DNA from 2 places in the Bacillus sp. TL12 genome. Region 1 is predicted to be linked to the other one. Evidence: a T-box and tRNA genes for the amino acid it is inferred to sense, from the RefSeq annotation. Region 1 holds a T-box; the other holds one or more tRNA genes.
The links. The T-box of region 1 lies ahead of ileS (isoleucine--tRNA ligase). A T-box ahead of a tRNA ligase gene usually reads a tRNA of that ligase, here a tRNA-Ile.

Region 1 (16,031 bases):
TATTACTGGAACAGATTATAGATCTAATTGAAACTCCGAAGCAAGATGAATTCGGAGACGCAGCATTCCCTTGTTTCATGCTTGCCAAGCAATATAAAAAAGCACCAGCAATTATCGCGAAAGAAATCGCTGAGAACTTAAATGATTCATTTTTTACAAAAGTAGAGGCAGTTGGACCATATGTGAATGTATTTTTCAACCGTCATATCGTAAGCGATGATGTATTAAAAACGATTTTAGCTGAAAAAGAAGAATATGGACAGGGGCATTTTGGGCGAGAAAAAACAGTAGTAATTGATTACTCTTCACCAAATATCGCGAAACCGTTCTCCATGGGACATTTACGTTCAACGATGATCGGCAACTCTTTAAAACATATCGCTAAAAAGTGTGGATATGAAGTTGTAGGAATCAATTATATTGGTGATTGGGGAACGCAGTTTGGAAAATTAATTACCGCATATAAAAAATGGGGAAATGAAGAGCTTGTAAAAGAAGATCCGATTCGTGAATTATTCAAATTATATGTTCACTTCCATGAAGAAGTGAAAGAGAACCCAGAGCTAGAAGAAGAAGGTCGTGCATGGTTTAAGAAATTAGAAGATGGTGATGAAGAAGCGGTCTTCTTATGGAATTGGTTCCGTCATGAATCTTTAAAAGAGTTCTCTCGTATTTATGAACTTCTTGGTGTTGAATTTACGAACTTCCAAGGAGAGGCTTTCTATAATGATAAAATGGATGACTTTGTTGAAACCTTAGAAGAAAAAGGATTATTAGAAGAATCAGATGGAGCACAAGTTGTTAATTTAGAAAAAGAAGATATGCCGCCATGTTTAATTAAAAAATCAGATGGAGCCACGCTTTATGCAACCCGCGATTTAACAGCGGCACTCTATCGTCAAAACACATATGAATTTGATAAAGCGCTATATGTAGTAGGCGCAGAACAAAGCTTGCACTTTACACAATTTTTCACCGTATTAAAGAAACTCGGTTATAACTGGGTAGATGGGATGGCACATGTACCATTTGGACTCATTTTAAAAGATGGTAAAAAAATGTCCACACGTAAGGGGAAAGTTGTATTACTTGAGGAAGTATTAGAAGAAGCGATTACGCTTGCAGAGCAAAATATCGAAGATAAGAACCCGAACTTAAAGCAAAAAGAAGAAGTTGCAAAACAAGTGGGTGTCGGGGCAGTCATTTTCCATGATTTGAAAAATGAACGTATGCACAATATTGAATTCTCTTTAGAAAAAATGCTGAAATTCGAAGGGGAAACAGGACCATATGTTCAATATACACATGCACGTGCTTGCTCCATTTTACGAAAAGAAAATGTTGAATTTGAAACAGAATCGTTTGCGCTAAACGATGATCATAGTTGGAGTACGATAAAATTATTAAATAGATTCTCTAAGGTCATTGAAACAGCCTTTTCTAAAAATGAACCTTCACATATTGCGAAGTATTTGTTAGATGTCGCACAAGCATTTAATAAATATTATGGAAATATTCGTATTTTAGAAAATAATGAAGAGAAGGAAAGTAGACTTGCACTTGTTTATGCAGTAACGATTGTGTTAAAAGAAGGATTGCGTTTACTTGGAATGGGTGCTCCGGAAGAGATGTAATTGAGTAGAATTTTATCTTACTATTTGTGGACAGTAAAACTCCGACCTCAAAATTCAGTAAGAAATAAGAAGTTAGGTGGGAAATAAACTGCTTGTAAAAGCCTGACTGGTAAAGGTTAATAATCAGTGGGGGTGAAGAAAACTTCCACTGATTAGAATTTCATTTTATATTATTTAAAATATATTCAAAAAAGATATATATTTTAAAATTAGTATTAAGCTTTACAAGTGAAAAAGGTCAAAAAGAAATCAAAAAAACTGAAAAATAAGAAAATATAAACTGAAAAATAGGGGGATTTTAATGATGAAAATGATATTATATAGCGATCAAATACAAGAAGATAGAAAATTGGATTATGAGCTTTTAAGGTTATTAAATAAAGAAAATCCTTCAATAGCATATCTTCGATCATCTTCAGATGAAACGGGAAAGTATTTTAACAGTGTAGTTAAATACTATAGAGATTTAGGAATTAGTAATGTAGAATATTTTGATTTAGATAAAGAATACGATGAAAGAAAGGTTAATAACATATTTAATTATGATGCAATACATCTTTCAGGTGGAAATACATTTCGCTTTTTAAATTCCCTAAGAAAAAGAAATTTATTGCATTCATTAAAATCTTATGCGGGAAATGGTGGGGTTTTAATTGGTGTTAGTGCAGGTAGTATAATAACAACTAAAAGTATTGATACAGCTCAATTTGTAGACGAGGATATTATAGGACTAGAGGATAGGAGCTCTTTAGGGTTTGTAGATTTTGATTTTATGCCTCATTGGAGCGAGGAGCAAAGTGAAAAATATTTAGAGTTATTAAAGGATTATTCCAAGCGGAAAAATAGGACAATTTATGCTTGTAAAGATGGTGATGGGATAGTTATTGATAAAGAAGATATTAAATTGATTGGAAATGTTATGAAAATCTAATTTGGTTTCAATTTATTAAATACATTTTGTCTAAATGAGCTTAATAGATTTCTAGCTACATTAAGAACTTATGAACATGAAAAAATGCTTTTATATCTAGAAAATATTTTTATCATCTGCTCAAAGAAGGGAATCGAATCAGTACTTTCAATATAAACACAAGGAGGCTGCTCGATTGAATGAGTATGAATGGGATAATAAGTTAGAGTATTTGAGAAATACAAGGGATCTATATTATAACGATGATTATATAAGCTTTTTGATAAATGCAGTTTGGAAAATCTCTAAACCGGTTCATATTGTTGACTTTGGTTGTGGATACGGCTATTTAGGTCTGAAACTATTGCCTTTGTTACCAAAAGGGTCTAGATATACAGGAATTGATAAGGGGAAAAAATTAATTAATGAAGCAAGAGAGTTGTTTCGAAGTCTTCCATATGAAGTGGAATTTATTGAGGCAGATGTTACTGAAATTGAATTAGAGACTAAGTATGATATAGCAGTTTGTCATGCTTTTTTATTACATATGGATAATCCAAAAAACATGTTGGGAAAAATGATAGATTCAGTGGTTGATGGAGGTAATATCATATGTTTTGAACCGCATTGGATTTCTAACATGTCTTCGTATTATTTGAATAATCAAGAGCAATCTGAAATAATCCAGCTTGGTGTTCTACAAAAATTGTTTGAAATAGATGCAAAACGAAATGGCAAAGATGGCAACATCGGGATTAAATTACCGACATATCTAAGTGAGTTAGGGATAGAAAATATTGAGTGTAGGGTTAGCGATAAAGTTAATTTTCTTAATACAAATGAGATACAAAGAGTTAAACAACAATTGTATCACTCACTTAAGGAAGAGGGGATTGGTAATACCCCTGCTGAAAAGGATGAGTTTATTGAACGTTTAATCAACCGAGGATTGACATACAATGAAGCGATAGCACAGTACGAGGCAGAAAGAAGATTCTCTAAAGAATTTACTGTAGAATCTTCTTTCGTCTATGCCCCAAGTATGAAAATTCCTTTTGGAATAGTGAAGAATAAGTCATATGAATGGTAGGCTGACAAATAAAGCAATGAGATAAGACTTCTAACTTCGTATACGTGTTAGAAGTCTTATTTTTCAGTTGGATAGTATTTTCTAAAAGTAAATATGTCAAAATCGTGTACGAATGCGAATAGATTCGATATTAATTTTGAAAACCTTGCTTAAACCATCTATCTCCTATGGAAAAACAGAGATAGTCTTGTTATGATAACAAGCATAGTCCTTTTTATAACTCAAATAGATAGAATTATGAGAAAAGTTCAAGAAAAGGATGCACACAAGGGAGGAACAACATGAAGCGTGTTGCTTGGTTTACTGATAGTACAACTGCAAGCTTTACAACAAGTGAAGATACTTTTGTTATACCTATTGAAATTGTTATTAATGGAACAGCCTATAAAGATTGTGAAGAAGGTGTTCGTGAACGTGTTTACGATGCATTAAAAGAAGGTGTAACCGTAACAACGTCACAACCTAATTTTGGAGAGATGGTTGCACTCTTCTCTAAATGTAAAGAAGAATATGAAGAAGGATTTGCGATCACAATTAGCGGGAAAGTAAGTGGAACTTATCAAAATATGATACTTGCAGCAGAAATGGCAGGATTTCCTTTAATCGTAATAGATAGTGAAACAACGAGTTATCCAATGGATGAAATTTTAACAAAAGCGCAAACGTTATACCGTGAGGGTATGACTTTACAAGATATACAAGAGACAATACAACATATGGAACGTAGTCCTTACTATGTATTTCCAAAAGATTTGAAAGGTCTATATGCAAGTGGACGTGTGAAGGGTGTGCAATTTATAATAGGTAGCCTACTAAGCGTAAACCTAATTCTAGAAGTACACCATGGTGAACTTATATTGAAAAAGAAAGTTCGTAAAATACAAAAATGTAAAGAATATATGCGAAGTGAACTTGAAAAAGAAATGCCGAAAGTAGTCCATGTTTTCCATGCGAATGATAAAGAAGGAGCAGAAGAATGGATTTCTGATTTCAGAGCAGCATTTCCTGAAATGAAGTTTTTAATTTACCCACTTCCTATATCTTTTGCTGTTCATGCAGGTGCTGGAACAATTGCGATTAGCTTTTCGAAAGGAAAAAACCGTGAATAATTCACGGTTTTTTTGATGCGCCAGTTATGTAAAGGGAAATAATTCAGTGAATAAGAGATGAAATGTTTTAGTAATAAGTATAGGATAAATTTGTATTCATATAACGAAAAACAAGCTATTCTTTTTATAGAATTATACAGAAAAGATGGTATTTTTATGGATCTATCAAATTCTGATAAGCTACAATTATTTTCTAAAGAATTAGAGCAACATATGTCACCATATAAAGGAGAATGGGAATTTGCAAAAAATAGAAAGAATATCAAATCGGGTTTTATACTTACCACCATATCAAGAAACGGATCGACCAATTTTAGCGGCAATTAAAGGGGCCAAAAAAACATTATTAATTGATGCTGGCAATTCATCTAAACATGCTAATTTATTTCTTAAACAATTAGAAGACGTACATATTAAAGGTGATTATCTTGTTCTCACTCACTCAGATTGGGATCATGTATTTGGCATGAGTGCAATGAATATACCAACGATAGCTCATTATAAAACTCACAAAAAAATTAAAAGGCTTCAGAATTTATCATGGGAAGACAAATTTTTAGATCAGCGTGTTAAAGAAGGTATAGAAATTCCATTTTGTGCGGAAGCAATAAAGAAAGAATTGGGTCATCAGAGAGAGGTGTTTCTTCCAATACCTGATATTACATTTGATAAGCAAATGTCTATTAATTTAGGGGAAGTAACAGCTGTAATTGAACATGTAGGTGGCGATCACGCTGATGATTGTATTGTTATTTATATTCCAGAAGAAAAAGCTCTTTTTCTTGGGGATTGCATGTACGCAAATCTCTACTCGAAAAAATGGAGTTATACCATTAAAAATACCTTGCAGCTAGTTAAGCAGCTTGAAAAATATGATGCAGACATTTTTTTCTTGTCTCATCATGATAAGCCCGTTTATAAAGAGGAATTCCAAATGAAAATTAATTTTTTAAAAGATACAGCATTTCTGACGGAAACATATAAGGGGAATGAAAAAGCCATTACCAAAGAGCTTGTAAAGAGGCTGCAAAGAAAATTAAATGCTGAAGAAATGGAAATAATCAATTTTTTTGCAAATGGATACCAGATAGAAAGATTTGAATAATGCACTCAGAAAAAAGTATGTTAAAAGGCCCAAGAATTTTTGTCTCTGGGCCTTTTAGTGTTGTAACTTTTCATGACTATAACCCAACATTATTTTTTCATTTTCCATAAAAACAAGCAAAGATAACAGAAAAGAAGAACACTAAATATGTAGAAAGCATTTGTTAACCCAAATAAATCTGATAAACTTCCGCTAAGCATAGGTCCGAAAAACATACCAATTGAGTAGGCTGTATTATAGATTGCAAAAAGTATTCCATATGCTTGAACTCCATTTTTGTCTGCGAGATATGTAAGTTCTGGTAAAGCTGGTGCTAGTAAGAGGCTAAAACTAATTCCAAGGATAGCAAGTACAAATATTTCAAGAGCGGTATGAGAAACAATCGCTGTAAATGGGAAACATAAAGTAGCCAAAGCTATGCCGAGTGCCATCGTTTGTTTTCTGCCAAGTTTAGTCGAAAGTGTGCCGATGATTGGAGCGGTAAAGCCATATGCGAGTGTTGGGACAGCGAATAATAGTCCAATTGTTCCTGGGCTAAGGTGCAAGATGTTTTGTAAGTAGAGAGGAAGAGTTGGTTCTAAAGCACTAGGCAAGGCAGCTCCTAGAATAATAATGCCCATGATAATAAATAAAGAATGCATCTTAAGAATAGATCGATAGCTAATTCGTTGGTCTGTGCTGGATATTGGTTCATCACGAAGCAAAGTGATTCGTAATATGCCATCAATGAAGGCAATAGTTGCAGCGATCATAAAGGGAAGATGATACCCGCCCCATTGATAAAGCGTCCCGCCAATTGTTGGACCAAGGAGCATTCCAGCTGCTTGGCCAGATAAGGATAGGTCCATAGCTTTTCCACGTTCTTGCAGAGGAAATACATCTGCAAGGAGTGCTAATCCAGCTGTCCATGTTGCTGCTGCAGAGATACCTTGTAGCATTCTTGCTAGTACGAGTAACCAAAAGCTATTTGCAAGCCCGAATAATATAGTTGCAGCTGCAAGTCCAAATAAGCCTAGAATCATAGGAAGGCGTCTTCCAACTTTATCAGAAACCACTCCTAAAATGGGAGTGGCGAGAAGTAGAGTAATCGCGTAACTACCGAATAAAAAACCAATCTCTGTTTGGGAAGCACCTAGGGTTTCTGCGTACCGTGGTAAAATTGGGACAATCATTCCGTAGATGAGCATATCTGTAAAGACAGCTACTGCTACAACCCATAATGAAGCTTTTTGTACGCGAGACATTTTTAATCTAGCCTCCATCATTTTTCCCCCGTGTTCTTCTTATTTTCTAATCGAGATAACATTTTTTCCATTTTTTCAATGAAACGTAGCTGCATTTCGCATTGTTCAAAAATATTTTCAAAAATCAGACTTACATGCTCCGGAATATCTATCATTTTTTCTTTAATAGATTGTCCAGCTTTCATATTTTCGTACATTTCTATAATTTTCTTTTTTTGTTCTTGTAAGGCGGATGAGATGTGTTCAAGAGAAACAGTATTTGCGTTGAAGAAAGTGAGTGCTGTATATAACTCTGTTGGGAAAGCAACTGAAGAATGCTGGAATGACTGAATCATGAGTGTATGAAACTCCTCTTTTCCAGCAGGCGTAATACTGTAAATTGCTTTGGAACGATTCCCTGTTTTTTCAACAGCATCAAGCTCTACTAATCCTTCTTTATCCATTTTTTTAAAAGCATGATAAATCGAAGCAGGAAAAACACCTGCCCAAGTATCAGTTTGTGCAGATTGCATAGCTTGCTGTAATTCATATCCAGACATAGGACCATATTGCATGAGTAAACCTAGCACCATTAATCGTGTCATATGTATAGCCTCCATTCCAATAGAAAAGATAGAATACTAAACGTTTAGTATTTATTTAAAATATATGTGGGAATATTTGTTTTGTCAATAAAAGGATGAGATTTGTTTTATCTCGCATAAACGGGCAGTAAGACTCTCACCTCAAAATCTAGTGAAAGCAAAGGCGTTTAGATCGGATACAAACCTCTCGGAAATTTTGATATATAATAATGATCAATTTAATAAAATGGTTGTATTTTATTAAATTAAATAAAATAGATGCAAAAATAGTTGTTTTTCTTATTTTTAAACAATAATTTAAACTATATCGTTTAGTATTGAGAATTATATAAGGTTTTTATTGAATACCTTATATATACTGTGTAAAATCTAAGAAAGCAGATAAGGATAATACTTCCAGAATTTGTGAGTGGGAAAGCCCACGAACTTTAGCCGTGGGAGTGGTCAACGATGCGTAATAAAAATAATTACTTGAGGTGAATGCATGTTAGAATTGAGGCGATTGGAGACATGTTTGAAAGAAAAACGATTTGTAGACGGATTACAAGATGTAAATAGTGAAATTTCTCATATAAAAGAAGTCAATAAATTCTCTTATTTGAAAGAATGGCTTTCTTCGATTTCATCCACTGAGGAATTTGATACACTGATCCGTCTCACTGACGAAGGGCTTATGCACCAATATAGTGCCTTTTTAATCCGCTATTCATATAAAAAATTTCCAAATATGAGAACGCTCTCTTTATATTGTGATGAGCTAATTGATGACCGAAAAATACTTGATGCTGAAAAATTATTAAAGGATGCCTTGGAAGATATAAAGGTAGATCAAATAGATTCTGATATTTTATCTAAAGCATATTTTACATTGGTAAGATGTCTTTTAGAAATGAAACGAAATGAAGAAGCATTCGAATATATGAAAAAAGCTGAGAGTTATAGTACACGTCCAGTTTTTGATAAATGGGGCTATTTTTATATACAAACAGGAGAATGGGAGAAAGCGGAAAATTCGCTTTTAGCTGGGATGGAACATAAGGAAAATGAAGAATTAGCGATCTATCTATTATCACAGCTGTATGCATATAAAGGCGAACAGAAACGAGCGTTACAACTGATTAACGATGCAATAGATCAGTTTCCACAAATACCGTATTTTTATTTTGAAAAGGTGAAACATTTACTAGATTTACAGCGTTATGAGGAAATGCTAATTGTAATAGATAAGATCAATCGGATATTGCCGTATCATTCGTATAAAGCCTATTTTACACATTTACGTGCAGAAGCGTTGTATAAAATGAATAAGATTCAGGATTTACTTGCTTTATTAAAAACGGAAGTATGTTTAAAAAAGTCGCTATATCATAATATGGAAAAATACCGGGCTGGAAAAAAAGTAAGATTACCATTAGTACCAATCGTACAAAAAGATAACTATTGTGTTCCAGCGAGCTTGGAGATGATGCTCCGCTTATGGGGAGAAAGGTGTACACAAGATGAAATTGCGAATCATATATTTGATGTAACAGGATCGAAGTTTTCAGATACGGTTACGTATTTAGAAAAAATGGGCTATGTTTGTCGTTATTTCAAGGGAAACGAAAAGAATTATAAAGCGTTACTTGACCGAAACATTCCAGTTTTATTAAGTATAGATATTGAACATGCATCCCACGTTCAAGTTCTTTCTGGATATGATGATCAGTTACAAGCTTTTTTTGCTCAAGATCCTAACTTTTTGGAACCACTTTTTATTGAATATGAGAAGCTGCAGGAAAGATATCGTTACACCGATGGCCTATCTATTGTATTTGTTCCTAAGGAGGAAAAGGAACAATTGTCATTTTTAGTAGAAGAGGAAGATGTATATTTCCGCAAGCTATTCTCTTTGACGGATCATTTAGAAGAACAGGATAAACAAGGAATTGAAAAATTAGTTTCATTTTTACAAGAGACAAGCGAAAATCCGTATACGTGGTTATACACAATCAAACATATGGATGTTGAAGTAAATCAGGAGTTTATTCTTTTTTGTGCTGAAAGGTTAATAGAAAAATATCCAGATTCAGACTTTGTTAAGCTTCATAGTGCACAATGCTTTATCCGTATACAAGATATGGAGCGGGCTAGTGATGTCTTACAAAGTGTCGAGAAAAAGAATAATCAAGCATTGTATCATTTTATACATGGACGCTATTCTTTAGAGAAAGAAGAGTATGAGGAAGCAATTTCTAGTTTTCGCTCATCGTTACAATTAGATGCTGATCAGCCAATCGCATGGAGTTTTCTAGCATTATCATATATGTATATCGATCAGTCTGAACAGGGCTTGAAAATGTCACAAATTGCACTAGGGCGTCATCCTGATCGGTTTGTTCTTGTAAACCATGGTTTGATCTTAATGGATTTAGAGCGCTATAAGGAAGCATACGAAGTGTTTAATGATTTATTGAAAGAATATAAGCGTGAAGCACATATATGGTATGAAAGAGCCAAATGTGCGCATCAAATGGAGAAATTACATTTAGCAATCAAAGGACTTCGCACCGCAATTCAATTAGATAAAACAGTATCATATCCATATGTGAAACTCTCAGAAATATATGAATTAGATTTAGATGATAAAAAGGGTGCAGAAGAAATTTTATTGCAGGGTATCGAAAATTGTGAAGAAGCAACGTCATTATATGTTCGATTAGGAGATTTACATTTTCAAAATGATGAATTTGAAGAAGCTGAAAAGATATATAAACGTGCTTTAGAAGAGAATAATAGAGATGTTTATTCTCATTTTGGTTTGATTCAAATTTATATGGCAAAAGGACAGTATGGTGATGCAAAGCGGTATATTTTTAGTATGGAACAGCAATTTGAACAAAATGATGAGTTTCTTATGAATGCAGGAATGGTACTGTGGGATGCTGAAATTGAATTAGGAGCTAATGAAGAACAATTAAAGATAGCGTTGTCTAAGTTAGAGAAGGGTATCCGATGTTTGAAAAATAATATAGCAAATATGTTAGAGGAATATGTAAATAGAGTTGAAGGAACGGTATTTATACAACGTGGGATCGCGTTTTTAAGAAAACTAGGAAAAGAAAGACCAGATATAACCGAGTATGATTGTTATGCTGGTATTTTATATGAATCTCTTGGACAATATGATCAAGCGATGAAACGATACCATCAGGCAATAAAGTTCAGAAAGAGTACGCTTCCGTATTATCGTATTGGTGAATCCCTTATGGCATTAGGAGAATTGGAATCGGCAAAAAATGCGTATGAGACTTGTTTAGAAATGGATTCAACTTTTATTGGAGTGCACGTAAAGCTAGCGGAAATATATGAAAAAGAAGAAAATCGTCTAAAAGAACAATATCATATGTTTCAGGCAATGCTGCAAGAGCCGATGATCGTAAATATGGAGTATTTAGCAGAGCTTTCAGTAAAAAATTGTCTTCATAAAGAGCTTTTATCTGAGTTAGATAAATTAGATGGTAAAGTAGATGAAATGTGGCGTTTAGATGCCCTTGCATATGTATATGGTGCCATGAAAGAGAGGGAGAAAGAACAAGAGCTAGTGGAAGAAGCTTTACAAATAGATGAGGAACATGTAGAAGTACGATATCACTATGCAAAAGTACTTGTTAAAAAAAGGGATTCAGAAGCGATTCCATTTGTTACAAGTTTAATAAGACAAGACATTGAAAATGAGCGTGTATTTGAAGTGTACGTTCAAGCGATGGAACAACAGCGGAAAGTATCTCAAATACGAGATTCTCTTCATTTGTTGCCCGTTAAGAAAAAAGAAAGAAGCACAGCATTTATGTATGCTGCATCTGTACTTGCTGAGAGATTGACTGCGCAACAACAAAATGAAGAACCGAAGAAATCAATTTTTACAAGAGCATTTTATCGAATGAAAAACCGTGCGAAAGAAATCTCGTTTATTACAACTGTAATTGATTTATTTGAAATCTCTTTAAAATTAAATGCTAGAAATAGTATAGCAGCGCAGCGTTTAGCGATGTTTTATGAAAACGGAAATATGATTAAAGAAGCGATAGATGTATTACAAACATCATTAGAAAACATTTGGGATGTTAGCACGGTAAGGCAACTTGTAAATCTTCTCATCGAACACGGTGATGAAGATGAAGAGATGTTAAGAGATGCTCTTGAATTCATAAAACAGATGATTAGAGAAGAGCCCAATGATTATAACACTCTGTTATTACATTCCAATGTTCTGTTCATGTTAGGGGAAGAGAAACAGGCAGAAAAGATCTGCTTACAATTAATTGAAAGAATGCCTTTTGTGAGCCGAACATTTCTTGCTTTAGCGGAAATCTATCAAAGTGAAGCAAGATTTGAAGATTCTATTTCGATGTTAGAAGAGGGAGTCTTGCATCATCCAAAAGATCGTGCAATGTTTCTCGCCTTAGCAGCGTCTTATCACCAGATTGGAAAAACAGAAAAGGCAGAAGAGCTAACAAATTATATATTATCTTTCGATTCTTCGGATTTGTTAGTTCGATACAATAGAGCATGCTATTTAGCTGTTTTAAATAGAAATGATGAGGCGAAAGCAGAACTTGAAACAGTTCTTCATGAAGATGAAACTGGATTTTTTGCAGAACTTGTGGAAGATGATGAAGATTTAGTGGAAGTATGGGAAACGATAAAGTAATAGAAATCTTTTATGATGTATAAGATTCGAAATTTAGGATGAAAATGAAAATATATTTTTGAATTGATTGACAATTATCTGTTTCATGGAATAAAATAACTGTTAATAAAAGTATACAAATCTGAAGACGAGAAAGAGTAAAATATCGTACTGTTCTCCAGAGAGCCGGCACTATGCTGAAAGCCGGTGTACAGACTTTATTTAAAAATCATCTCCGAGGAGCCGTGGCTGAATAAAGTAAGCTCGGACGGATGTCTACCGTTACAAAGAACGCGTATGTTAGTACGTTGCTAAGTGCTATTGGTGAAGATGCTAATAGAATTAGGGTGGTAACGCGGGTAAACCCGTCCCTACTTATAGGGACGGGTTTTTTGTGTGCTTTTACAAAATTTCAAAGGAGTGATTGTAAATGGAGAAGGTAGATGTAAAAGAATCAGCTGTAGGGAGAGAAACACGTATTCGCAAGCAGTGGAACAAGCAGAATATCTTTGAGCAATCCATTCGAAATCGTGAAGGTGCACAATCTTTCGTTTTTTATGAAGGGCCACCAACTGCAAATGGATTGCCGCACGTAGGGCATGCGCTTGGACGGACAATTAAAGATTTAGTAGCAAGATATAAAACGATGACTGGATATAAAGTACTTCGAAAAGCTGGATGGGATACACATGGATTACCGGTAGAATTAGGAGTTGAAAAACAGCTTGGTATCTCTGGTAAACATGAGATTGAAGAATACGGAATTGAACCATTTATTCAAAAATGTAGGGAAAGTGTATTTACGTATGAGAAGCAGTGGCGTGAATTTACTGAGAGCATCGGATATTGGGTCGATATGGATGCCCCGTATGTAACGTTGGAGAATCATTATATCGAAAGTGTATGGAATATTCTTGGAACAATTCATGAAAAAGGGCTGCTATATAAAGGACATCGAGTTTCGCCGTATTGCCCAAGTTGCCAAACATCACTAAGTTCGCATGAAGTGGCGCAAGGATATAAAACAGTAAAAGATTTAAGTGCGACTGTGAAATTTAAAGTGTTAAATAGTGAAAATGAATATTTTCTTGGATGGACAACAACTCCGTGGACGTTGCCTGCCAATGTAGCACTTGCTGTACATCCAGATATGGAATATGTGAAAGCAGAGAAAGATGGAACTGTTTATATTGTCGCAAAAGAGCGTGCAAATGATGTATTAAAACATGGCTATCAAGTATTATCTACTCATAAAGGAGAAGAATTAGTAGGTACTTCATACGTAGCACCATTTCCTATGGATGAAGTTACGAATGGATACCGTGTTATTTCAGCAGACTTTGTTACAGGAGATAGCGGAACGGGACTTGTTCATATCGCACCAGCTTATGGAGAAGATGATTATAAAGTGGTGCAAAATCAAGGATTATCTTTTCTGCATGTTGTAGATGAGCAAGGGAAGTATACGGACGCTGTTCCGTTTTTACAAGGTAAGTTTGTGAAAGAATGTGATGTTGATATTGTTCGTTATTTAGCTGGAGAAGGATTGCTATACCATAAAGAGAAATATGAACATAGTTATCCGCATTGCTGGCGCTGTGATTCACCACTCTTGTATTATGCTGGAGAAAGCTGGTTCATTCGGACAACTGAGATTAAAGAGACTTTCTTACAGAATAATGATGCAGTCACATGGTATCCAGATCATATGAAACACGGGCGATTCGGGAAATTTTTAGAGAATATGGTGGACTGGAATATTAGCCGAAAACGATACTGGGGAACACCGTTAAATGTATGGGAATGTGAAAACTGTGATTATCAATTCGCACCGAAGAGTATCGATGAATTAAGAAAGCATAGCGTAGGGCAGACAGATGAAAATTTAGAGCTTCATAAACCGTATGTAGATGAAGTGAAAGTATGCTGTGAAATATGCGGCAATTCAATGACTCGTACGCCAGAAGTAATCGATGTATGGTTTGATAGCGGTTCAATGCCATTTGCACAATATCATTATCCGTTTGAAAATAAAGAGCTTTTTGAGGAGCAATTTCCAGCTGATGTAATCGCTGAAGGTGTTGATCAAACGCGTGGTTGGTTTTATAGCTTATTAGCAGTAGCGGCTTTATATACTGGAAAAGTACCATACAAACGTGTGTTATCCCTTGGACATGTGCTAGATGAACAAGGACAGAAAATGTCTAAAAGTAAAGGGAATGCATTGGATCCAGTAGAGTTAGTTGAAAAGTTTGGTGCAGATGCATTAAGATGGGCACTTCTCGTTGATAGTGCACCGTGGAATGCAAAGCGTTTTTCAGAAAGAACAGTGCAAGAAGCGAAATCAAAACTTGTAGATACACTTGTGAATGTATATAGCTTTTATGTTTTATACGCAAATTTAGATGAATATGATCCAAAAGGGAAGTACGAGGTTAAGAGAACAAAACTAGATGAGTGGGTACTATCACGTCTTCACAGTACAACGAAAAAAGTAAGAAACGCATTAGAAGAGTATCAATTTACAAATGCAGCTCGTGAAATTGCGGCTCTTGTAGATGAGGTCAGTAACTGGTATGTAAGACGTTCTCGCAATCGTTTTTGGGAATCTAGCATGAATCCTGAAAAGGCTGCGGCATATGAAACACTTCATGAAGTGCTTGTAACAATTAGTAAATTACTGGCTCCGTTTACTCCATTTGTAGCGGAAGATATTCATCTTAACTTAGAAGGAAGTAGCGTTCATTTAGCGGATTATCCAGTAGTAGATGAAATGATTATTCAAACAAAACTAGAACAAGAAATGGATGCTGTTTTACAAGTTGTCGAGCTTGGACGGAGTAACCGAAATCAACATGCATTAAAAGTAAAACAGCCATTAGCTGAACTTGTACTACTCGAGCATCATGAGCAGAAAGTGGACTGGGGATCTTATCGTGATATTGTAATGGATGAACTGAATGTAAAAGCATTTCATGTAGAATTAGATGAAACAAAGTATACATCATATCAATTAAAGCTGAATTTTAAGACGGCAGGACCGAAATTTGGGAAGAACGTCAATGCTGTAAATCAATGGCTGAAACAATTATCACAAGAAGAAGTACAAAATTTTGTTGTAGATGAAAGAGCAACGCATAAGCTTGTCTCAGGAGAACAGGTTATAGTAACACTTGAAGATGTATTCGTAGAACAAGTACCAAAAGCAGGATTTTCTAATACAACAAATGGACAATATACAGTCATGTTAGATACAAACGTAACAAATGAATTGTTACAAGAAGGAGTAGCACGAGAGTTTATCCGAGCTGTTCAAGAGTATCGAAAACAGTTGAATTTACCAGTTAATTTGCGAGTAGATGTAATTCTTGATACAGAAGATGAATTACAGAGAACATTAACAAAACATAAAGAATTGTTCGAGGAAAACTTGTTAGTAAAGCAATTTACATTTCAAGGACTAACACAAGATGATGATGAGATTTCTTTAGGTGAGAAAAAGATTCGAATCAGATTAAGTTCGGCTAGCTAATTCACAAAAAGTAGTATGTGATAGAAAGTGGAATTGCAAAATCCTGTATGAATCATACAGGATTTTGTTCTTATATTATTTGTTTCCTAAGTAATGACGTGGTTTTTGTATTACGATTGATTATGGAAACAACTAAATATCATAAATCTCT
Region 2 (18,122 bases), on a different contig from region 1:
TCATTCAACTTGTTCGTGTATTACTAGGTTAGGGATAACTAAACAGAAAAGGGCGTATTCTATATTTTCTATCTCATATCTTTAATATAAATATATATCATGAGAGAAAATATACAATACTACATATCCTAAAGTCGTATCAAAAAAACAAGACGCAGAACCATTCTGCGTCTTGTTTTTTTCTATATATGTAAATACCGCTTTACATCAAAATGTAACATTCCTTTTTTTTGCATAACAACATCAAACGCATCGCTCATCCCCCCATGTAAAATCATAGAACGAATCGCTCTGTTTTGTTTCTGTTTCGCAGAAAAAGGATCGGAATCTTGATGACTAGCAAGCTGTTCTAATATACCTGCTGCAAGTAAAAACTCCCTTTGTTTTGTATGCCACACTGTATGTAGAGCACTCTCTTCTCCTACTTCCTTCAATTCATCCCAATGAATATGTGTTGTTATATCCATTTCACCTGGATACTCGAGCGGATCTCGAATGAGTCTATGGTTATAATACCCTCTTAAACTCCCTTCATGATGCGCAGGGTGCATCCACTCCGCCATTGTATATCCATAATCAACCGTGATGAATAAACCTTCCTTGAGCCATCTTGCAACTTCTTGCACATAGCGTTCCATTGCTATTGGTACTTCAAATCGCTGTCTTTCAGAAAGCTGAATATGACGTCTCCGGAGGTAATTACTTATTCTTTCTCCTATCGGTCTTAATACTTCAGCAAGCTTTCCTTCCTCTGTATACGTAATCCGTACTTCATACAAACTTCCATCTCGCTTCTCAACCACTTTAACAGGAAATGCATCAAACAATTCATTTGAAAAAACAACTCCCGTAAAAGCCTCACCTAGCTCCTCATAGGACTTATACTGCGAAACATTTTGAAATGAATCAAGTTGACGTTTTTGCAACTTTCTATGGAAAGGACTCACTTCAACGATAGAATACTGCAAATCTGCAAAAGTCTCCGGTGAGAACTGCTTCCATTCTTGTAAAACAGCATAGGCAAGTCTCCCTGTCCCTCCACCAATTTCACAGATATTTGGAGGAATTTCTCCATTTTGGACAAGGCTAATAAAAAAACGTGCGAATGTCTTTGCAAATACAGAAGAAATATTACTACTTGTAAAAAAGTCACCATTTCTTCCAATCTTCTCACGTTCTTTCATATAGTATCCGCACTCCTCATCATACAGCGCAAGGTTCATGTATGTACTATATGAAATCGAATAATCCTGTTCTTTCTCCATCCATTTTCTTAAAATGAACTCCATCCCCATATGGCTCCTTATTGTAAAAATGGATTATTTTCTTTTTCGAAACCAATATTTGTTTCCGGCCCATGTCCGCATAATACTACTGTTTCATCTGGCAGTATAAATAATTTTTCTTCAATACTTCCAATTAATTCTGCAAAACTTCCTCCTGGTAAATCTGTTCGGCCAATACTCATTTGGAATAATACATCTCCTGAAAATACAGCATTTGCCTCTTTACAGTAATATGAGATACTACCTGGAGAATGTCCTGGTGTCTCAAACATTTCAAATGTAAAAGATCCAATTGTTAACATTCCTTCTCCTTCAATAATCTGATCAGCTGGTTTCGCTGTAATACTCCGATTCATCATAAAGATTTGTGAACCATTGATATTCCCATCACCTAGCCAATCCGCTTCCTCTTTATGTACATACACCGGAATATGAAAAGCATCTCTCACAGTATCAACTGCACCAATATGATCGAAATGAGCATGTGTTAATAAAATCGCTAATGGTTTTAATTGTTCTTCTTGTAAATACGTTACAAGCTTCTCTCCTTCACTACCTGGATCAAAAATAATACATTCTTTTTGATCATTGCTTAAAATATATGCATTTGTCTGTAATGGCCCTAATGGCATTTGTATCCATTTCATGTTTTAATCTCCTCCAGTTGTTAAACTTACTTTTATGATACAGCATTTCCTTCCCTTAGGAAAAGAAACGATGCTGTCTCGACAATCATTTCTAAAACATGTACAATAAAAAAGAAGAAATATTGCAAAAACTCAAACGAAAGAATGAGAGAGCAGAGGGGGATCATATATGGGTCTTGTTATCATTTTTGCGCTAGTCACTCTGTTAGCTGTATTCGCAACCCTTAGAACATTACGTGAAAAAAATCTACTTGCGGGCGGCTTTGCTATTGCAACCGTACTTGTTTTCGGATGGTTTACAATTATGACTGTCCTTAATAGTGGGTACCCACCTGCTACTTAATTCACTTACAGTTCTATTCTTCATCAAGATTATGCATAAAAAGAGGAAGGGGTCTCCCTTCCTCTTCTCATTATCGTACAAATATCGGTAGCCGCATCTTAATTTCGATTCGTCCTCACCGATTTTCTTCTTTTTATTTCATAACTTCATATTTATGCTTCTTCACAAGCCAAGCTCCGCCGATTACACCTGCATCATTACCAAGCATTGCAATCGCTAACTTCGTACTCTTAACAGCACGCGAAAATGCATATTGTTCAAAGTAGCACTGAATTGGCTGTAATAATGCATTTCCAGCCTTAGATACACCACCGCCAATTACAATCTTTTCTGGATTTAACGTACTAGAAAGATTCGCTACAGCTAGCCCTAAATAAGAAGCTACTTTTTCAACAATTTTCTCCGCTAAAGCGTCACCTTGTTCAAGTGCTTCAAACACATCTTTAGATGTAATACGCCCCTCTTCTTCTAACATTGAGCGAAGTACACTTGGTTCATCTGTATTTTGTAATTTTTGCATAGCAACACGTACGATACCTGTTGCAGATGCTACTGTTTCTAAACATCCAGATTTTCCGCAATTACAAGGGAATGCATTTTCTGTTTCGACTGTAATATGCCCGATTTCACCAGCAGCACCACTTACACCATGCACGATCTCACCATTTGCAATTACACCGCCGCCAACACCTGTTCCAAGTGTCATACAAATTAAATCTTTTGCACCTTCTCCAGCACCTTTCCACATTTCACCAAGCGCCGCTAAGTTTGCGTCATTATCAACCACAACAGGTAATCCTGTTTCTACTTCTAACAAATCTTTCAATGGATAGTTTTTCCAGCCTAAATTAACCGCTTCATAAATCATACCAGAAGCGACATGTACAGGCCCAGGAGCTCCCATACCAATACCAATTAACTTACTCTTTAATTCTCCTAGTTCCTCTAACTTTTTATCAATTGCTTTCGCTACATCTAATGTAATATGTTTTCCTTGTTCACTTGTATTCGTTGGGATTTCCCACTTATGTAAAATTTCACCGTACACATTAATAAATGCTAATTTAATCGTTGTCCCGCCAAGGTCAACACCAACTAACCACTTTTCTTCCATTTTTGCTAACCTACCTTTTTCTAATTCTTGCTTATCTCTTTTTGAATCTCTTGCTTCAATAAAAATAAAGCTGTTTGATAGTCTTTTGGCTCAATCAGCTGTGATTGATTTAATTCACGCAATTCATCTTGCATCAATTGTAAATCAGCGATTCGATCACCTGTGTAAATGATTGTTCCAAATTTTTTTAGCAATTGCTGAATATCATAAATCGATATCATTTTATCACCCTCTATGTCCACTTATTATGGAAATATAATAAGAAAACGTTCACATATTTTATTATAATCAACAAGAAAAAGTCTCGTCAATTTTTATTTGTCTATACAAGTCCATTTTAATCAATTGTTTCTTTTTCTGTAATAATTTTTTGTACGTTTTGATCAAAAGACTCTGTTGGAATATAACTAACAATTTGAAAATCAAAAGCTAATGATAGCGTTTTCCCTTCATACTGCAGCAAATAACGATCATAATAGCCACCGCCGTACCCAATCCGTTCTCCTCGTCTTGTATACGCAACTCCAGGCACAAAAAGAAGATCAATTTCATTTGCCTCTATTTCTACTGTTAACGCAGGAATGGGTTCACGCAAGCTCATATATACTGTTTCTAATTGATCGAAATTTGTAATTTGACGAAACGTCATTGTTCTTGTCTCTCTATTACACTTTGGTACAACAACCTTTTTACCTTCTCGCCATGCTTGCTCAATAATAACATATGTATTGACTTCATGTTCCATCGAAAGAGTAATCCCGATTGTTTTTGCTTCTCTCCACTCTTGTTGTTCATATAAAGAAAATACGATTTGTTCTGATAAAGTTTTGTGCTGTTCTTTCGATAAAGAATTCATTTGTTTTACTATTTTCTTACGTAAACGTACCTTCTCCTCTTTCACACGCTTTTCCCCCTATAAGATGATTCTTATGATCATAAAATGAATTACGTTCTTATGAACAGTCTATCATTTTTTACATGTAGCATCACTTTCAATAAGGAATATTACCATAGTAAAAAAAGAAACAGTAGGAAATATTCCTACTGCTTACTTTGTTTCACGGTGTAACGTAGACTTCTTGTCACGCTTGCAATACTTTTTAAGCTCAAGGCGCTCCGTGTTGTTACGTTTATTTTTCTTTGAGATATAGTTACGATCTCCGCATTCTGTACATGCTAGAGTAATATTCACACGCATTCTTATTTCCCTCCAGTCACTAATAACTTAAATCAGACTATACTATAATACCACTTTTAAAATAAAAATTCTACACCTTTTGATATTGTCTAATTTTTTCTATAAGAGTTTGCATATTTTCCTTTGCTATTACTGGGTTTCTCGCATGTGAATACACAAGAAATTTTGGATGTTTTGCATCAGAAACAATATAAGACCACTCTTTTTCTGTATATTTAAACTGGATTCCCTCTAATACTTCGACCTCCCTTTTTTCCATATCTTTCAATAACATTCCCATTACCTTCCCTTTCTCTTTCCATGAACAAACAACTTCATCACATAATAAGTAAAGAGGCGGTGATTGTTCTAACATCATCGACAAAGTGTTTCCTTGCCTAGCAGTTAGTTCGAATAATTTTCCAATTCGATATAAAGTATCTTGTTGCCATCTCATCTGAAAATCACTCTGCTCACTATACATATAAAAAAGAAGGTAGCACTCTCCTAATTTTAACGATAATGGATAAACATTTTCTGTTGTTTCAAATAATAAATCAGGCACATCGATTTCTTCATATTTTGTACTTCGGTAAATTCCACCATGAATATCATATAATTCAAATTTATTTCCGTGTTCATAGAACATAAGAGCCATATGAGCTCGACTGGATTTCATTAACAATTTAATATGCTCTTTTTGCTCATTAGCATAAACCCACGTAATCGTACAACCAAGTTTTTTCAAGAAGGATATAAGTACGGGCTGAATCATTTCATCTCTTTTATTAATGAGAAGGTGAAATGATTGCTTTCGTATCGTTTCGATATCTAAATGTGCTAAGACAGATTCAACATATTTTTCTAAACAAACATGTACCGTTTCATTTCGCCCCATGTCTTTATCATATACATAATGAAATGCTTCTGATGTATACAAATGTTCCAGTTCTTTTTGTTGTTTATACGATAGCCGTATACCACCCTTACCATATAGTTGCATGACAATTCCTTCTCCTTGTTCAAAGCGAATAAAAACGCCCCCTGCACACCCTAGTTCATGAATTGCATATTGAAAAACCGAATCATTCATTTCTTGACATTCCATCGTGTACAAGCCAACACCATGGATTGCATGTAGAAATAGCTTTTTAAAAATATCAACTTCTACACCTTCATATCCCCCAACCAATATGCGCTCCCCTTTTGAAAAAAGGGAACCATATGCCATTGCAACTTTTACAACAACTTGAGGTGTCATTTCTATATTTCCTCTACCTACTACCCTGCTTTTTTGTAACCAACCTGATGTTTTTTCATTTTCAGTAATTCCTGACGAAGCAATAATAGAATGACTATCAATCACTTTACCCGGCCATAGTTTTCCATTTTGTTGTATCACTGTGTTTTTTCCAATCTGGCAATAATCTGCTACCACACTTTTCTCATATAAAGTAACAGCATCTTTAATCATCACATTTTCTCCAACAGTCGCTTCTACTAATTCACAACATTTCCCTACATACGTATTGGCGAGAACAATACTTTTTTGAATGTGCGTATAATCTGATATAGTGCTACGCTTACCAATAATTGAATATGGCTCAATTATCGCCCCTGCTCCAATGGTCGCTCCTTCTCCAATGAAAGATGGCCCACGCATTTTTGTTCCCTTTTCAATCGTTACTCCTTCCCCCATCCAAACCATCGGTAGTACTTCCGTATATGAAATTGGTACCTGCACTTTCTTTGTAAGTAAATCAAACTGAGCCTGCCGATATTGATCTAACGTACCAATATCTAACCAGTATCCTTCCGCTTCATATCCAAAGAGCGCTTTTTTATTTTCTAACAAAGGAAATACATGCTGACTAAAATCAAAAAACTGTGCTGGTGAAATATAAGAAAAGACTTGAGGATCCATAATATAAATGCCTGTATTTACAGTATTTGAAATCACTTCATTCCAACCTGGTTTTTCCATATAACGTATAATTTCATGCTCTCTATTCATAACAACTGAACCAAATGACAGTGGGTTTTCCACTTCCTTCACAAACATCGTGACCAACCTATTCTTACACTGATGAAATTCAATTCCTTTCGATAAATTAAAATCCGTCAATGCATCCCCACTAATTACAACAAATGGCTCATCTAAAAACGCTTCTGCTTGTTTAATGCTTCCTGCCGTACCAAGCGGTGGTGAATCCTCGAAATAGTGTAATTTCACTCCCCATTTACTTCCATCACCAAAATATCGCTCGATAGCCGCACCCATATATTGAACTGTAATTGCAATCTCATAAATGCCATGCCGCTTTAGCAACTCAATATTGTATTCCATAACTGGTTTTTCAAGTAATGGTAACATTGGCTTTGGAAGATTACATGTTAATGGTCTAAGACGCCTTCCCTTTCCTCCAGCTAAAATAACCCCCTTCATATACATTCATCCTCCACTTTTATAATGTTGAACGACTTTGTATATCATATGTATGTCACTTATGTAGAAATTAACCTTTTCAATTCACTACGCCTTAATAGCAAACGCTTACTTTTTTATTTAATAACGAAAACATATATTATTAAAATTCCAGCATTCGGTATTCTTAAAAAAATAAATGACCCTTATATTGTTTTATTTTTCCATATTATGATACATCTTATCATCATAGATGAAACAAAACAACGAGGTTTTTTTGTCATGTTTTGACAAAAAAAGCAAGTGATATTGCATCACTTGCTCACATTTTCTTCTTATTCATTTAACAAATAATGTTTCCCTTTCACTAAATAAAAAACATTCTCGGCAATATTCGTAATGTGATCTGCTACACGTTCAATGTATCGTGCAATAAAAGATAATTGTGTAATTTGCGTAATCGCTTCAGGATGCTCAGGGATAGATGAAATAAACTCACGAATCGCTCTCCCGTATATTTCATCAACAGAATCATCCATCTCTGCAATTTGTTTTGCAGAGGTTAAATTTTCTTCTTGATATGCTTCTAACGATAACTTTAACATATTCGTAGCAATCGTAAACATTTGCTCTAAACTCTTTAAGTTGACAGATACATCTTTTTCTCCAAGCCGAATTGTTGATTTCGCAATATTTACAGCATGATCTGCAATACGCTCTAAATCTGTTGCCGTTTTAATCGAAACAAAAATTCTTCGTAAATCACTCGCAACTGGTTGCTGCTTTGTAATTAACATAAGTGCAAGGTCATTAATTTCTTCTTCTAAATTATCCATACGGTAATCACCATCAATGACTTCTAACGCTGTCTCTACATCTCTCTTCCGAAGTCCTTCCATAGAACGAGAAAGGGCTTCTCCTGCCAATTCTCCAAGTTCAATCACCTTTTGCTGTAATGTTTGTAAGTCATAATGAAATTGCCCCCTTACCACGTTGTTTCCCCCTTTAACTGTTGCGTATATATAAAGTAATAAAAGCCCCTTGCAAGAGGGGCTTTACTCCCAAAAATATTAACCAAATCGTCCTGTAATATAATCTTCTGTTCGTTTATCTGTAGGAGTCGTAAATAATTTATTTGTATCTGTATATTCAACAACCTCACCGCTTAGGAAGAAAGCTGTCTTATCAGAGATACGTGCAGCTTGTTGCATATTATGCGTTACAATGACAATACTAAAATCTTTCTTTAACTCTTGAATTAATTCTTCAACTTTTAATGTAGAAATCGGATCCAATGCTGATGTTGGTTCATCCATTAAGATGACATCCGGCTCAATCGCTAAACAACGAGCAATACATAAACGCTGTTGTTGTCCACCCGACAAACCATATGCATTATCGTGCAATCTATCTTTTAATTCATCCCAAATCGCCGCACCACGCAAACTTTTTTCAACAATTGCATCAAGTGTTTTCTTATCACGAATACCATGGATTTTTGGACCATAAGCCACATTTTCATAGATAGATTTCGGAAATGGATTCGGCTTTTGGAATACCATTCCAACATGTGTACGTAATTCTTCAACAGGATATGACTTATCAAAAATATTTCGATCACGATATTCAATTACTCCCGTCGTACGAACGATCGGTACTAGCTCTACCATACGGTTTAACGTTTTTAAATATGTTGATTTCCCGCAACCACTCGGTCCAATGATTGCCGTTACCTCATTCTCATGAATACTTAAATTCACGTCTTTTAATGCATGATCTTCTCCATACCATAAGTTTAAATTTTTTGTATCGAATACACCCTTCTTCGTTGCTGACTCAATTTTTGTTTCATTTTTCACCTGTACATTTACTACTGTTGCTACCATCTTGAATTCCCCTTTCATCCACTACTTACGATTTCGTAACCATAAGACAACCGCATTCATAATAAGCAACAATCCTAGTAAAACAATCATACCGGCTGCTGCCACATGTTGAAATTCCTCTTGCGGTCTACTCATCCAATTAAAAATTTGAATTGGTAAAACTGTAAATCTATCAAACATGTTAAATGGGATATAATTAGCAAAAGCGAGCGCACCAATGACTAATAGTGGTGCTGCTTCTCCAATTGCCCTCGATAACGCCAAAACACATCCCGTTAAAATTCCTGGCAAGGCAGTTGGCAATACAATCTGATACATCGTTTGCCATTTGGTAGCACCAACGCCATACGAGGCTTCTAGCAGAGAACTCGGTACCATACGAATCGCTTCTTGACTCGAAACAACAACAGTTGGTAATACAAGAAGACTCATTGTAAATGCTGCTGTTACGATACTCTCCCCTAACTGAAGACCATATACAAAGATGGTTAAACCAAGCAATCCAAACACAACAGATGGCACACCCGCTAATGTTTGAATATTTAATTCTATGATCCTTGTGAATACAGAGTGCTTTGCATAATTTTCTAAATAAAGAGCTGTACCTACCCCAAATACAAAGGAAACTGGCACTACTATGCTCATAAATAAAATTGTTCCTGACAATGCAGCGGCAATACCAGCTTGCATTGGATTACGCGAAGCAAAGTTCATAAAAAAATCTATTGAAAGATAACTTACACCTTTTTCAAATATTTGATAAAGCAATACAATTAGTATGCAAATAGAAAATAGCATTGTCATATAAGAAATCGACTTATATATTTGATCCTTCCAAAAACGAGATGCCATATTTTCTTTTATTTTCTTATGATTCAGCATTCGCATCTTATATCGCCTTTCTAAAACGGCGCATAATCTGCTGTGAAATCATATTCATCATGAATGTAAACATAAGTAACGTCGCACCTACAGCATACATGCTATAGTACGTAATCGTTCCATGAGGAGCATCACCTAAACTTACTTGCACAATATAAGCCGTTAACGTTTGAATAGAGTGCGTCGGATCTATCGATACATTTGGCGTTGAACCTCCAGCAATAACCACAATCATTGTTTCACCAATTGCACGTGAAGCCGCTAATAGAATTGCAGCCATAATACCGGTAAACGCAGCTGGAAATACAACCTTTCGCACAGTTTCAAAACGTGTGGCCCCTAGCCCAAGTGAGGCTTCTTTTATTCCTTTAGACACAGCTCCCATCGCATCTTCAGAAAGAGAAGCAATTGTTGGGACCATCATAATCCCTATAACAACCCCTGGACTAATCGCATTAAAAAACTGTAAATCTGGAATGATACGCTGCAGGGCTGGTGTGACAATTGTTAAAGCAAAAAAACCATATACAATTGTAGGAATTCCTGCTAGTAGTTCTAAAATGGGCTTTAACACTTTTCTAACAAAGTGTGAAGCATATTCATTTAAAAATATGGCACATCCTATTCCAATTGGAATTGCCACTATCATAGCAATTGTTGTTACAAGTACGGTCCCACATATGAGAGGAAGTATTCCAAACTTCGGCTCTTCAAAAAATGGTAGCCATTCTTTTTCAGTGAAAAAAGAATATATTGATATTTCATGAAAAAACATAATCGTTTCATTCGCTAACGTAACAATAATTCCGATTGTTGTTATAATCGATACGCTAGCAATTGCCTTTAATAGTAACGGAACCATTCGATTGATTCGCTGCGTTTTTTTTCTTTTGATTGTATTTCTTTCAATCAAATGTTGCACAGAAAATGTAATTTGACTTTTGTCATTTCGAGCCAAAGATGAAAACCCCTTTCCACCCTGACATTATCTTTTTATTTCTGTTAACATTCGCAGCTGTTCATTATATTTTTGTGGGGGTAACTTAACATATCCGACTTCTTCAGCAAGTCTGCCCGCATGTTGCATCATAAATGTCACATACTCTGCCACACTGCTTTTATTTCGAATAGAATCATGATTTACATAAGCAAATAATGATCTTGACAATGGCTTATAGGCACCTGATTGAATGGTTTCTTTCGTTGGTCGTACACCATTTACTTTTATGGCCTTTACCTTATCCTGATTTGCCATATAATACGCATATCCCACAAATGCAATTGCATTTTTATCATTCATTACCCCTTGCACAATGACTTGATCGTCCTCAGATAAAGAAACTGTTTTTGCAAGACGATTGTTTTGCAAGATAGCACTTTGAAAATAATCATATGTGCCAGAATCCACACCCGGCGCATAAAATTGTACTTTTTCGCGTGGCCACCCTGGATGAATATGTGACCATCTTTTCGTTTTTCCATTTTCACTCCATAATAGACGTAATTCCTCTGTCGTCATATTATCTGCCCATGTATTTTGACGATTCACAATGATTGTGAGACCATCATAAGCAATTTCAAATGGTGTAAACTGGATGGAGTTTTTTCTCATAAAGTCTTCTTCTACTTGTTTCACCTTTCGTGAAGCATTATTAATGTCTACTTCACCTTTTCCAAAACGGTGAAATCCTCCCCCTGTCCCAGATATACTAATAGAAATTTTTACACGCGGATCTTTTTTTGTGTACTCTTCCGCTATCGCTTCCATAATGGGAAAGACGGTTGAGGATCCATCAACTCTCACTTCCCTCACATCATTAGCAGCAGATGTAGTAGACGCATACGAAAACGCAAGGCATATCGATATTGCGAAAATCTTGATACATTTCCTTGTCCACTTCACGTGTAGTTCCTCCTAGAAGTATCCCGAAGTAACAGGATTACAGATATAAGAATACTGCCGAACTATTAATCCGGTTTTAATAATTTGTAAAAGTTTTGTAAAGTTCAACTTAACATGAAGGAATACGATGCTCTTTTCTCATTTTCACTTCTCTTCTCAAAAGTAAATATATGACCGGTCAGACTATGAGAGTGTTCATTTTTTCAGCATTTCATTTTTCGCATATGATACGCTTGTCCACAATTACTATACTCTATGCATAAAATACAAAAAAAGCACACTATCTTTTGAGATAGTGTGCCAAATTTACATATTTTTTATTCTTCTTTTTTACCTTTTTCGTCCTTAGGTGCTTCCCCTGTAATTTCTTGTTTCTTCAGTTCAAAGTAAGCATCCGTAATGGCACGACCGATATCTCCGTTAACTCCAGACTTATCGTTGTGTACCCATGGAACAACAACAGAGAATGCAACTTCAGGGTTATCAAGCGGTGCATAACCTACTAATGTTAAGTTATAAGTTGGTACAGGCTCGCCTTTTGCATTTCTTCCGATGTCTTTATTACCGCCATAAAATGTTTGCGCTGTCCCTGTCTTTCCAGCAGCTTTATATGGTGCGTTACTAAAGTATTTTGCTCCTGTACCACCTGACTCATTAAATACTTGTCTAAATCCTTCTTGAACACGTTTGATTTGATCTTCAGGCATATCAACACGATTTAACACTTTCGGTTCCATCGATTGAATCACTTTTCCAACTTCATCTGGTTTAGATGTCGGTTGACGAATTTCTTTTACAATTTGTGGTTGCATACGATAGCCACCATTTGCAATTGTTGAAACATATTGTGCAAGTTGAAGCGGTGTATACGTATCATATTGTCCAATCGATAAGTCTAATAAGAAACCTGGTTGGGATCCTAATCCCCTCTGACCGGATATTTCATTTGGTAAATCAATTCCTGTTTTCACTCCAAGTCCAAACTGTCCAAAATAATAACGCATCTCATCGAATGCTTTTTTCTTAATATCTAATGTACCACCTCGAACATATGGTACTCCAGCAATATTCATAGCTGTTTTAAACATGTATACGTTAGAAGACATTTTTAAGGCAGTGAGGTCATTAATATAACCCATCGTTTTCCAAGAAGCTTTTACTGGTGTACCTTTCAATTTAATCGGCTCATCCAATAATGTTGTCCCAGGCTGAATTGCGCCTGTTTGATATCCCGTTAGTATCGTAGCACCTTTCACGGTTGAACCCATCGGATATGCACTTGTCATCGTTCCTAGTGCGTAGTCTTTTATCTCTTTCGTTCCATTTTCCTCTACGATTTGTTTCCCAGCCATAGATAAAACTTCACCATTTTTCGGATTCATCATCACAACAAATGCTCTATCTAAAAGTGGCTCTGATCCTGCATATTGTTTTAAACTCTTTGTAAGAATTTCTTCTACACGTTTTTGCAGTTCCATATCAATTGTTAAATTCAGGTCGTTGCCTCGTTGCCCTTTGGATACATTTATCGTTTCTAAAATATTTCCGTCTTTATCTGTAATATTTCTCACTTCTGCTTTTGTACCGTGAAGTGTATCCTCATATTGCTGTTCAATATAACTTTTACCAACGCGGTCGTTACGATTATAATCTCGAACAAGGAAATAATCTAATCGTTCCCTTGGTAACCCTTCATCTGAGCTTGTCACACCACCAAGTACACTGCGGAACATATCATCATAAGTGTATTTACGATCCCAATCAACTGTCGTATCGATACCTGGTAACAACGCTAAGTTTTCACTAATGATTGCATATTCTTCTGGTGTTACATCTTTTTTTATGATTTGCGGCGTCATTGCATATCCGCCGTCCATCTTACTCTTAATTGCAAGTATTTCTAAATCTTCCGCTGTTAATTGATTGATTTCCGCCTCTGTCACACGATTACGCTGACGCTCTGCAATTTCTTTATCATCAATTTTCTTTGCTTTAAATTCTGCTTGGTCTTTCTTTGTAATCTTTTCTTTCGCTTCCTCTTCATGTAACGAAAGCCAATAATCTTTTTTATCACGTTCTGTTAATTTATCTGGCGATACTTCAATTAGCTTTGCCAATTTTTTCGCCGTCTCTAAACGTTCTTCTGAAGTTGAACCCTTCATTCTTGTAAACGTAATTGTACGAACCGGGTTATTATCCACAACAGCTCGACCATATCTGTCAAAAATTTTCCCGCGTGGAACCGGATTGCTTACTGTTGAGTTTTCCTTTTTTTCAACCTCATTTTTATAATCTTCACCATGTACAATTTGTACCATTCCAAGCTTCACAATGATTGCTGAAAACATTAAAAACACACAAAAAAACAACACGTTAAGCCGGAACGGAACGTGGGTCTTCTTTTTTTTCTTCTTTTTACTCATACGAACCCCCTCTACCAACAGCTATGTAATAGGAAAGGGACACCTAGTTACAGGTGTCCTCACTGCTGTTTTACATGTCTTTTTATTCTAGCATAAAACCCGGAAGAAGTTAACCTTCTCGTTCGGTATGATTTTGTGTTGTTTCAGGTGCTGGAATCCTTGTTTTATTTGGATTCCCTTCTCCATATTTGACATTTCTAACAGCAAAATAAATAAGTAAATGTCCAGCTCCAAGAATACATAATAAAACAGGTAAGCTTTTTTCTGGTGGAAAAAATGATACTGCACATAAGAAACTTAAAACAGAACATATTCTCCCGCTGTTCAGCCATAGCTCTCGTACAACAATATACTCAACACGCCACTCTCTGGCTTGCTTTGCTCTTCCAATTACATCATATGTCATAGAACCATATGGAACGAGTAAAATTGGGTAAGCAATAGCGATACATGCTGCATAAATGAGTAATTTTACATATGTAACGTGAAAAATAACTAAAAATACGACGACATACAAAATAATCCCACCAAGTAAAATCGCTTTTTTTCTCCATTCCTTTCTTAATATACGCGCAACCAAATAGTAGCATATAAAAGATACAGCTGAATTGACTAAACTATATTTCCCTAGCCCAAATTCACTTCCTGATGCTAAATAGACGTATACAGAAATAACAAAAACAAACGTTCCTTCTCTCAATCCTTGAAAAAAATGTGCGCGTGTAATCCTTCCCCAGTTTTTATCGATCTTACGTTCTTTCAAAACTTGAACAATTTCATAGCGTCCTTCACATTCTCTTTTCGATAAAAAGAAACTTATGACAACAGCAATTGCAAATAAAGTTAATGAAAGAAAAAAGATAATCGTATACCCAGTCCACTTCTCCATACGCGAAATCGTATACCCAGCTGCTATTGGCCCAATCATTCCAGAGAAAGATGTTAACAAACCGAGAAAACCGTTAAAAAAGTCACGTGTTTCAGGCTCTGTAATTTCAAACGTCAACAAATTAAATGCCAGCCAATAAAAACCATATCCAATTCCTAGAAGACCACCAAGTAATAGAATATAATGTGAAGCACGTGTTCCTGCGAGTAAAACAACAACAAAAAAAGTCGCTAATGTTCCTACACCAATTCGCAGTAAAATAGCACGATCTATCCGCTTTGCCAATTTCCCTGCAAAAAGAAATGTTAATGGCTGCAATACAACGCTTGCTAAATTATACACTCCAAGGTTCACATAATTTTGTGTTTGTTTCCATAAATAAATGTTAACAAACGTGTTGGATAAAGAAATCGCGAGCGTATATAATCCCCCCATAACAAGTAACAATACTAAATCACGATTCACCTCGACATCGCCAATTACATGTTTCCACTTCATACATAACTCTCCTTTACTTCATGTTCTAGTCTTCCAAAGACCGACGCAATTATGTAAAAGAAAGCATACAAAAAAGCTAGGAGAATATTCCCCTAGCTTCTTCAATATCGACTTAAATAAAACGGAATAAGCGATATTACTTAGCTTCTTGGTAACGTTTTTCAGCCGCGTTCCAGTCTACAACGTTCCAGAATGCACCGATGTAGTCAGGACGACGGTTTTGGTAATGCAAGTAGTACGCATGTTCCCAAACGTCTAAACCGATAACTGGAGTTTTACCTTCTGTTAAAGGAGAATCCTGGTTTGGAGTGCTTGTTACTTCTAGCTCACCATTGTTTACTACTAACCAAGCCCAACCAGAACCGAAGCGAGTTGCACCAGCTTTTGCGAACTCTTCTTTGAATGCATCAAAGCTACCGAATTTCGCTTCAATTGCAGCTGCAAGTTCACCTACTGGTTGTCCACCACCATTTGGAGATAGAATTGTCCAGAAGAAAGTGTGGTTCACATGTCCGCCACCATTGTTACGTACTGCAGTACGAATTGCTTCTGGTACTTCATTTAAGTTTGCAACTAATTCTTCAACACTTTTGTCAGCTAGTTCTGCATGACCTTCTAACGCAGCATTTAAGTTTGTTACGTAAGTGTTGTGGTGTTTTGTATGATGGATGTTCATTGTTTCTTTATCAAAATGAGGTTCTAAAGCATCATACGCATAAGGTAAATTTGGTAATTCATGTTTTGCCATTGTTACATTCCTCCCATTTTATGTATTGCCAAAATAATTTAGCATACAACTTCATTTTACCCTAATTGCCATAGGGTGAAAACAAATTAAATCACATTGTCTTGCTATCACTAACGTAGCAAAATTCCCATTTCTTTTCAAACAAAATGCTCATATATTTCGTAAAAAAAAGCTCCCTTCTACAAGGAAGCTTTTCGTCTACATGATAAACATATGAAATGGATATGGACCCTGTAGGACTCGAACCTACGACCGGACGGTTATGAGCCGTCTGCTCTAACCAGCTGAGCTAAGGGTCCAAAATTATGTATATAGCGGTGATTAAAATTCAGATTCACCACCAAATCTCCAAAGAACATTCATAAAAGCTGAAAACTGTAAGATATATCAATTAAGAAATGTAAGATAAATTTACCATATAAAAAAGAAAAGTGTCAATTATATTTTTACCTTTCTGCTACGCAGAACAAAAAATAGCCTACACTCATTTCCTCCCTTTGTTTTCATTTCGCACAGGGCAGGAAAAAGATTTAATCGCTTCAGACGGATGCTCTCCCCACCTAAATTTATAAGTAATAAATCCTCTATACAGTCCAACTACCAGAACATTAACCTTATTTCATACGATATAGCTTGTGATTCACTAGATGCGTACGTTACAATGACTTTATGCATCAATCTATCATACATATAGCAAAGGAAGTGAATAGATGTCCATCTTTACACAACTAATAAAAAGTTTATATTCGCCAAAGGATATGGCCCTTTTTCGTTTTCAAAAAATGGGAAAAACAATTCTATACGTCATGTTATTGTGTTTCATCGCAACGATCCCTAAAACTTTCATATTCGGAAACTTCGTACAAGATGTTGTTTCTTCTGTACATCAATCCATTGAAAAAGATCTCCCCGATTTTAAAATTGAGAATGGTGAACTTCACGCTGACGTCAAAGAACCTATTATAAAAGAAGATGGAAATTTTGTTTTTGTATTTGATCCTAATGCAACAGATACGAATGCGTATGCAAATAAACAAGGTGTATTCGTTTTAAAAGATAAAGTTGTATCTATGAATAACAATCAAACACAAAGTCAATCTTACAGCGACTTCGGTAATGGGACATTTGAGAAAAAGGATATCCAAGGCATTGTATCAGCCATTGATAATGTCTATCCATTTCTCATGTTTGGTGTTGGAATAGCCATCTACCTGTTCCAATTATTCATTTCGTTCTTAGGCACAACTATTTTAGCCTTTATCGGTTCAGCAATGGTTGGTCAGCGAAAAGTATCTTACAAACAAGTTTGGACATTAACAGCTTACAGCTATACGATTCCAACTATTTTCTTTATGATTATGAATGCATTAAACATAAATGTGCCAGGAACATTCTATCTGTACACTGCCATCATTTTAATCGTGCTGTATTTAACAATTAAAGAAATACCAAAACCTAAAGAAAAACACGAACTATAAAAAATGCCATTTTGGCATTTTTTTTTTGGACAAGCATATATTTCCTAACAAAGGAGTGAGGAATATGAAGAGACTTGGTGCACTCTTACTTGTGCTTGTTCTCGGTTACGTGTTTTATTACGATATTAAAATTGGTACTTTACCAATGTTAAGTTCATACAAAAAAACAACAGCTGCCCAAACTGTAAAAAAAGAAAATGTTGATACAAAAGCAAAAAAAGAAACAGATGTACAGTATAAAGCAATTGAAGTAAAAACAGGAGATACCGTTTTATCGATTACAGAAGCGATTAATAAGAAAAAAATTCCTTCTATTGAAAAGGTCATCGGTGATTTTAAACAGTTAAATAAAGATACGTCTGCAACAAAAATACAGATCGGAAAATCTTACAAATTTCCGTTATATCAATGAGCAATCACTTA

Region 2: it has a tRNA-Ile gene. The T-box ahead of ileS (isoleucine--tRNA ligase) is inferred to sense a tRNA for this amino acid. The anticodon was not compared.

The regions. Positions count from the first base shown of each region.
Region 1 is NZ_JAJJBY010000004.1:190,512-206,542, forward strand. It holds gene argS (arginine--tRNA ligase) at 1-1,634, shown strand, start outside; gene LOK41_RS06040 (Type 1 glutamine amidotransferase-like domain-containing protein) at 1,939-2,565, shown strand; gene LOK41_RS06045 (methyltransferase domain-containing protein) at 2,741-3,634, shown strand; gene LOK41_RS06050 (DegV family protein) at 3,916-4,743, shown strand; gene LOK41_RS06055 (MBL fold metallo-hydrolase) at 4,985-5,848, shown strand; gene LOK41_RS06060 (MFS transporter) at 5,938-7,110, opposite strand; gene LOK41_RS06065 (PadR family transcriptional regulator) at 7,110-7,676, opposite strand; gene LOK41_RS06070 (bacteriocin-processing peptidase family protein) at 8,161-12,369, shown strand; T-box leader at 12,485-12,724, shown strand; gene ileS (isoleucine--tRNA ligase) at 12,779-15,880, shown strand.
Region 2 is NZ_JAJJBY010000001.1:133,107-151,228, forward strand. It holds gene LOK41_RS00775 (ArsR/SmtB family transcription factor) at 1-32, shown strand, start outside; gene LOK41_RS00780 (class I SAM-dependent methyltransferase) at 183-1,295, opposite strand; gene LOK41_RS00785 (MBL fold metallo-hydrolase) at 1,304-1,933, opposite strand; gene LOK41_RS00790 (DUF2759 domain-containing protein) at 2,103-2,276, shown strand; gene glcK (glucokinase) at 2,410-3,390, opposite strand; gene LOK41_RS00800 (YqgQ family protein) at 3,411-3,611, opposite strand; gene LOK41_RS00805 (5-formyltetrahydrofolate cyclo-ligase) at 3,728-4,291, opposite strand; gene rpmG (50S ribosomal protein L33) at 4,439-4,588, opposite strand; gene LOK41_RS00815 (sugar phosphate nucleotidyltransferase) at 4,659-7,013, opposite strand; gene phoU (phosphate signaling complex protein PhoU) at 7,328-7,984, opposite strand; gene pstB (phosphate ABC transporter ATP-binding protein) at 8,063-8,878, opposite strand; gene pstA (phosphate ABC transporter permease PstA) at 8,900-9,766, opposite strand; gene pstC (phosphate ABC transporter permease subunit PstC) at 9,768-10,718, opposite strand; gene LOK41_RS00840 (PstS family phosphate ABC transporter substrate-binding protein) at 10,746-11,663, opposite strand; gene LOK41_RS00845 (peptidoglycan D,D-transpeptidase FtsI family protein) at 11,981-14,086, opposite strand; gene LOK41_RS00850 (MFS transporter) at 14,196-15,473, opposite strand; gene sodA (superoxide dismutase [Mn]) at 15,610-16,221, opposite strand; tRNA gene LOK41_RS00860 (tRNA-Ile) at 16,447-16,520, opposite strand; gene LOK41_RS00865 (DUF1189 domain-containing protein) at 16,932-17,699, shown strand; gene LOK41_RS00870 (hypothetical protein) at 17,764-18,111, shown strand.